2 regions of the Pseudovibrio sp. WM33 genome follow, and region 2 is predicted to be linked to the other one. Evidence: predicted binding sites of a transcription regulator. Region 2 holds the regulator's gene; the other holds the start of a gene.
The links. The regulator LexA, encoded in region 2, represses DNA repair genes until DNA is damaged. The targets are predictions, from matches to a motif close to TGTTCNNNNTGTGTTCNG.
Positions count from the first base shown of each region.

Region 1: a site for LexA is predicted at 1,991-2,008, ahead of parE (DNA topoisomerase IV subunit B). Genes of this name have one in related genera too.

Region 1 covers NZ_LMCK01000016.1:77,139-80,562, forward strand. Annotated here, with positions in the region: gene parE (DNA topoisomerase IV subunit B) at 1-1,905, opposite strand, end outside; gene PsWM33_RS04255 (tetratricopeptide repeat protein) at 2,498-3,394, shown strand.
Region 2 covers NZ_LMCK01000022.1:24,771-28,194, forward strand. Annotated here, with positions in the region: gene PsWM33_RS05945 (ComEC/Rec2 family competence protein) at 1-1,245, shown strand, start outside; gene lexA (transcriptional repressor LexA) at 1,141-1,863, opposite strand; gene PsWM33_RS05960 (molybdopterin molybdotransferase MoeA) at 2,113-3,327, opposite strand; gene moaC (cyclic pyranopterin monophosphate synthase MoaC) at 3,324-3,424, opposite strand, start outside.

The sequences.
Region 1 (3,424 bases), on a different contig from region 2:
CATCTCACCCAACCCCTTAAAACGGCCAATTTCAATCTTGCCATTCTTTTTAAAGCTGGTTTTCAAAAGCTGTTCACGATGCGCGTCATCTCGGGCATAAAGCGTCTTGCCACCCTGACTGATCCGGTACAGCGGAGGAACAGCAAGGTAGAGATGGCCGTTATTGACCAGATCCGGCATCTCTTTATAGAAGAATGTGATGAGAAGGGCTGCAATATGGGCCCCATCAACGTCCGCATCGGTCATGATAACAATGCGCTCATAACGCAGATCTTTATCATCATAATGAGAGCGTGTTCCACACCCAAGTGCCTGAATAAGATCAGACAGCAGCTGGTTTGCGACCAGCTTGTCCCGGCCAGCGTTCGCAACGTTCAGGATCTTGCCGCGCAGTGGTAAAACGGCCTGTGTTGCACGATTACGAGCTTGTTTCGCTGAGCCCCCCGCGGAATCACCCTCCACGATAAACAGTTCAGTGCCATCAGATTTGCTTGTTGAGCAATCCGCGAGCTTACCGGGCAGGCGAAGGCGACGAACCGCAGTCTTACGTGCGACATCCTTCTCCTGGCGACGCTTCAAACGTTCTTCAGCACGATCAACCACCCACTCAAGCAGTTTGTTTGCCTGATTAGGAGAAGCGGTCAGCCAGTGGTCAAACGCATCGCGGACGGCGTTTTCAGCAATACGGGTTGCCTCATTCGTGGCCAGCTTGTCTTTTGTCTGACCAACAAACTCAGGCTCGCGCACGAACACGGAAAGCATACCAGCTGCTGACGTTAAAACGTCGTCACCCGTAATAATGGAAGCCTTCTTGTTGCCAATCAGCTCGCCATAGGCCTTCAGGCCGCGGAGCAGGGCATAGCGCAGGCCCGTCTCATGCGTCCCACCTTCTGGCGTTGGCACAGTGTTACAGTAAGAGTTGACAAACCCGTCGCCAGCAAACCAGGCAACAGCCCATTCAACTGAGCCGTGCTTACCCGTCGCCTGTGTGCGACCTGCAAAAACTTCGTCAGTAACGCGGCGCTCTTTACCAAGAGCCTCTTCCAGATAATCCTTCAGGCCGCCAGGGAAATGGAAAGTCGCAGTCTCAGGCACTCCATTGGCTTCATCGGCAAGAGCCTTGGCACAGCGCCAACGAATCTCCACACCGCCAAACAGGTAAGCCTTGGAACGCGCCATCTTCATCAAACGGGCGGGTTTGAACTTGAGTGTCTTGCCGAATATTTCCGCATCCGGCTTAAACCGCACCATGGTGCCACGGCGGTTGTGAACATCCCCAACCAGCTCAAGGCCGCCATCAGCAAGGCCACGACGGAATGTCTGGCGATACAGCTTGCGGTTACGCGCAACCTCAACAACCAGCTCTTCGGAGAGCGCGTTGACAACGGAAATCCCCACACCATGAAGACCACCAGAGGTCTCATAGACTTTACTGTCAAACTTACCGCCGGCATGCAGGGTCGTCATAATGACTTCCAGCGCGGACTTGTCTTTATATTTAGGATGCGGATCAATCGGGATACCGCGGCCATTATCAGTAATGGTCAGATAGCCATCATCGCCCAGGGAGACATCAATCCAGCTGGCGTGGCCTGCAACGGCCTCATCCATGGAGTTGTCAATCACTTCAGCGAACAGGTGGTGCAGCGCCTTTTCATCCGTGCCGCCAATATACATTCCCGGGCGGCGACGCACAGGCTCCAGGCCTTCAAGCACTTCAATGTCAGCTGCGGTGTAATCACCCTCAGCGCCGACAGAAGCGGCCCTGCCTGCGGATGATGGCTTTGCAGGTGAGGTCGGTGCGCTTGCGGCTGGTGCTTGTTTCTTCTCAGTGCTGCCAGAAGAGGATGTCAGCTCATCCATGCTTTTGGTAACATCTGCAAACAGATCATCAGGCGTGCTCATCGTACCTCTTTGGTCTTGCGCTTAAATAGTCTCGAATCAAACGGCAGTCTTGCAGGACTGAGAGAAAAGGGCAAAGATCTGCCGGAGTTCTACTCTTGTTCCTTGTGGGTAAGCGCCAGACATACGCCTTTTCGCTTACCTGAATGTGCCGAACCCCACCAAAAGCGGGCATCTGATGCCATATGCGCCATTCGCGGCGAAAATACAAATGGCATTTGTGATTGCCCAAGGCCTGTGACCAAAACTTTACACCGGACATACACACGGCAGTTACGTCATCTGCTGCAGATTGTTGCGAGCATGCAACAGCATTTTGCGCTGACCCGAATGGTGGAAACTGACACTGGTTCATGAATGGCAAATTGGATAGTTTGCCTTGTCCATGTTTGAGAGATGGTCGAACTGTGTAGGATTTTTGTCAATCAGATAGAAAGCTAGGCATTTGTAAGATCATTTGTGACAATTTGAAGGTATGTCACCTTTGGAAACAAAATTGACATTTTTTCCTTTCATAGCCTGATCACGCAACGACGGTATGAAAAGATAAGAAGTCAGAACCACTGACAAGTAGGCAGTGGTCAAGTGAGGCACTTTGATAAAAGCTCTGTTTAAAGATGAAATGGGAACGCACCACAATGCGTTGACGCGTCTTGTAACAAGCTTGAGCTGCGCCTCGGTTCTTATCCTTCTCGCACTCAACAGTGCACATGCTCTGGATACCAACAAAAGCGCAAGTGCAATGGCTGCCGTCAATCAGATGGCAAATGTCACACCTCAGCAAGCCTTGAGGGAAGGGGCCCGCGCTTACTACTCCGGTGAAAAAGACAAGGCGCTCTCTCCACTTCGCTATGCTGCTGAAAACGGACAGGCTATGGCAGCCTGGAAGCTCGGCAGAATGTACGCGCAAGGAGACGGCGTGCCAGAAGATGATCTTCAGGCGTTCCAGTATTTTTCCCAGGTCGTGCGCGAATACTCTTCCGATGGCCCCAAAGCACGCTCAGCCCCATTTGTCGCAAGCGCACTTGTCGAACTGGGTCGCTACTTCCTGACAGGTATTGGCGATAGCCCGGTTAAACAGAACACGCACAAAGCACGTGAGGTGTTCACCTACGCTGCCTCCTACTTTGGCGATGCGGATGCGCAGTACAATCTCGGCATTATGTATCTCAACGATAAGCTGCCAGATCATGACCGCCGTCTTGCTGCTCGTTGGCTGAAACTTGCCGCTGTAAAAGGCCACGTCGGAGCCCAGGCCAAGTTTGGTGAATTACTGTACTTCACAGAAGAACTGACAACCGCACGCATGACCGGCCTGAAATGGATGACCTTGGCGCGCCGGCAAGTGGTTGGCGGCGATAATGAAGCCTGGATTGTCTCTCTCCACGAGAAGGCATTTTCCCTGGCCTCTGAAAAAGAGCGCCGCAAGTCTGCTGAATGGGCAGATGCATGGCTGGTTAAGCGTGGCCACGTGATTGCTTCAAGCAACTAATCCACTCCCTTCTGATTTTCTTTTAAAATA
Region 2 (3,424 bases):
CGGGCCTTCAGTCTGCGTGGTCTGGCGCTGGCTTGCCTTGTGCTTTTAAGCCTGAGGCCGGAGGAGGTTCTGGCTCCCGGGTTTCAGATGTCCTTCATTGCAGTGCTCGCCTTGCTCTCAGCCTATATGCTTGGGAAGGATTGGTTGCTCGGTGATCGAGACAGTTCGCGCAGACGGAATACCTCATGGTTTCAGAAGGTTAGTCGTGTAATCTTAAAGTGGATTCTAGCTTGTGCGTTGACCTCGTTGATTGCAGGTGCTGCCACGGGGCCAGTTGCGGCGATGCATTTTGAGCAGGTTGCGCCTTATGGAGTTCTGGGGAATATTCTTGCTATGCCATTGGTGACTTTTGTGGTTATGCCCCTTGGGTTATTGAGTCTGTTGGCGATCCCGTTTGGTGCGGATGCGTTCTTTCTGCAAGGGATGGAGGCTGGGTTGGCGCTGGTGCTGAAAGCTGCCTACTGGGTGAGCTCACTCAGTGAGGGGCTGACCAGTCTCGGGGTTGCCAGTGCTCCAGGGTATCTGCTCGTGATCCTAGCGATTGTCGTGCTGTGTGTGACGCCGCTGCGCCTGAAATGGCTTTCACTTCCGGCATTTACGGTGAGTGTCCTGATGTTTGCCGGTGGCAAGGCGCCTGATCTGATGATTGCAGATGCGGGCAAGCACATTGCTTATTATGGGCAGGATGGTGCGTTTCGACTGACGTCCTCGCGTATGTCGTTTGCTGCTGACAGCCTGTTGCGCGCTGGTGGGGGTTCAGCGGGTTCGTTCAAGCAGCACAAGGTGAGGGCTTCAGATCGGTCCTGTGATGAGCGCGGCTGTGTGATTGAGATATTCCCTCAGCAGCCTGCGGAGGGAGAGAGGGTAAGTTCAGAACCTATCCTGCTGGCGCAGTCCAAAGCAGTTGATGTTTTGGAGGCTGACTGCCATCTTGCCACCATCGTCATCACACAGGTTCAGGCGCCTCCGGCTTGCCGGGCTGAGCTGGTTATCGACCAGAAGATTTTCGGAGAACGAGGTTCAGCTTACATCTGGCTCTCAGCTGGCGCTAAGGGCGGGGAAAGAATAAAAAAAGTGCGCTGGGCATATGATGCTCAGCGCAGACCTTGGAATCCAAAATTGCCTCAGGCAACCAATGATTTAATAGCGGCGGAAGAGCGCAATCATCTTGCCTTGAACGTGGACGCGGCCCGGGCCGAAGATGCGAGTTTCGTAGGCGGGGTTGGCCGCTTCCAACGCGACTGAGGCGCCTTTTTTGCGCAGGCGCTTCAAGGTTGCTTCTTCTTCATCAATCAGCGCCACAACGATTTCGCCGTTATCAGCCGTGTCACCACGTTTGATCAACACGGTATCCCCATCGAAGATACCGGCATCGATCATGGAGTCGCCTTTGACTTCCAGCGCATAATGCTCACCGCGACCCATCAGATCAGCAGGCATTGCGATGGTATGGCTTTGTGTCTGGATTGCTTCGATTGGTACGCCTGCAGCAATGCGGCCCATGACCGGGATTTCCAGCGTTGGCACTTCGTCTGGTGATGTGGTGCGTGGAGGTGGCGGCGTTGCTACTTTCTTGCTCAGGGAGCCCTCAATCACCTCAGGTGCAAAGCCTTTTTCCTTAGCGGCAGGCTTCAGGCCCGGAGAAATGGAGTCTGGCAGTTTGAGGATTTCAAGTGCACGAGCTCTGTTCGGCAAGCGGCGAATGAAGCCGCGCTCTTCCAGAGCTGTGATCAGCCGGTGAATGCCGGATTTGGAACGGAGGTCCAGCGCGTCCTTCATCTCATCGAAGGAGGGCGGAACACCGGCTTCCTTCAAGCGTTGATGGATGAACATCAAAAGCTCGTGTTGCTTCTGTGTAAGCATCTTTTATCCCCGTTCGCTCCTAAGGCGCTGATTGAAAGTGAGCGGTCATTCCTGACCAATCGCAGTTTTGTAATTCCAAGAAGCTGAAAGACTTCAACTTCTGCGATTGGAAGGACAAAACACGAACGTACTCTACCTGTTCTCATTGTGTTCTGCAATGGGTTTGTTGAGGTTAAGCCCTGCTAGAACTGGGGGATTTGGTTTCTGGTGGGTGAGTGGGCAGGGGTTGCCCACTTCTGATGTCTGGATTTAGCGTAGCTTGAGCAGGTCCACTTTTTCACCTGCCTTTGCAGCTGGTGCGTGTGGTGGACGAATGATCAGGGCATCTGCTTTTGTCAGCAAGGCAAGCATGGAAGAGTCCTGTTTGCCAAACGGTGTTGCTATCAGATCTCCGTGTTCGTCTGTGTCCAGACTGGCGCGCAGGTAGTCCTGGCGCATATCATTTGTAGGCAAATCATCTGCCAGAGTTGCTTTGGTAACGCCTTGATTTGTCACAGAGACCGTGCGGCCTAACATCTTGTCCAGAAGCGGGCCGAGGAAGAGGAGTGCGCATACAAGGCTGGAGACTGGATTGCCAGGAAGGCCGAGGACTTTCATCGGGCCAAGGGCACCGGCCATGAGGGGCTTGCCCGGGCGCATGGCGATGCGCCAGAAGCCTAGCTCCATGCCTTCAGCGCCCAGCACGTCCTGAATGAGATCGTGGTCGCCCACAGAGGCACCGCCGAGTGTCACCAGTACATCGGCTTTCGCTTCAATGGCCTGCTTCACGCGTGCCGCGATTTCCTCAGGTTGGTCTGGTGCAATGCCCAGCATCATTGGCGTTCCACCGCAGTTTCTGACGAATTCTGCGATGCCGACCTGATTGGACGCGATGATTTGATTCGGACCTGGTACCTGGCCTGGCTCTACGAGTTCATCACCATTTGCGAGGATCGCAACAACCGGTTTTTTGCGTACTGGCAAGGCTGCGTGGTTCATGGCGCCTGCAAGCGATAACTCACGGAAGCCGAGTGGCGCGCCTGCCTTCAGGAGGGTTTGACCTTCTTTGAAGTCGAGGCCTGCTGGGCGGATGAACTTACCAACAGAAACGGCTTCCTCGCAAAACAGGTTATCCCCGTCACGGCGAGCGTTTTCCTGCATTAAAATCGCGTCGACGCCTGCTGGAACAGGCGCACCTGTAAAGATGCGCAGAGCTTCTCCGGCTTGCAGCGTGCCATCGAAGTTATGCCCGGCAGCAACTTCTCCAATGACCTTCAAAGCAGTCTCTGGATCGACCGTATCAGCAGCTTTGACAGCATACCCATCCATTGCTGAGGCCGAAAATGGAGGCTGCGTTCTCGTTGCAGCAACATCTTCTGCCAGAATGCGTTCTCCGGTTTCAAGTAGTGGAAGCTGCTCGGTACCGGTCGGATTCACATCTTTCAGGAGGCGGTCCAGCGCTTCTTCAATACTGATCAAGCTCATCGGGAGTTATCCTCCTCAGCCAGATAGTGACCGGACTTGCCGCCCTTCTTCTCCAGCAACCGGATTTCACCGATCTCCATAGAACGGTCAACGGCTT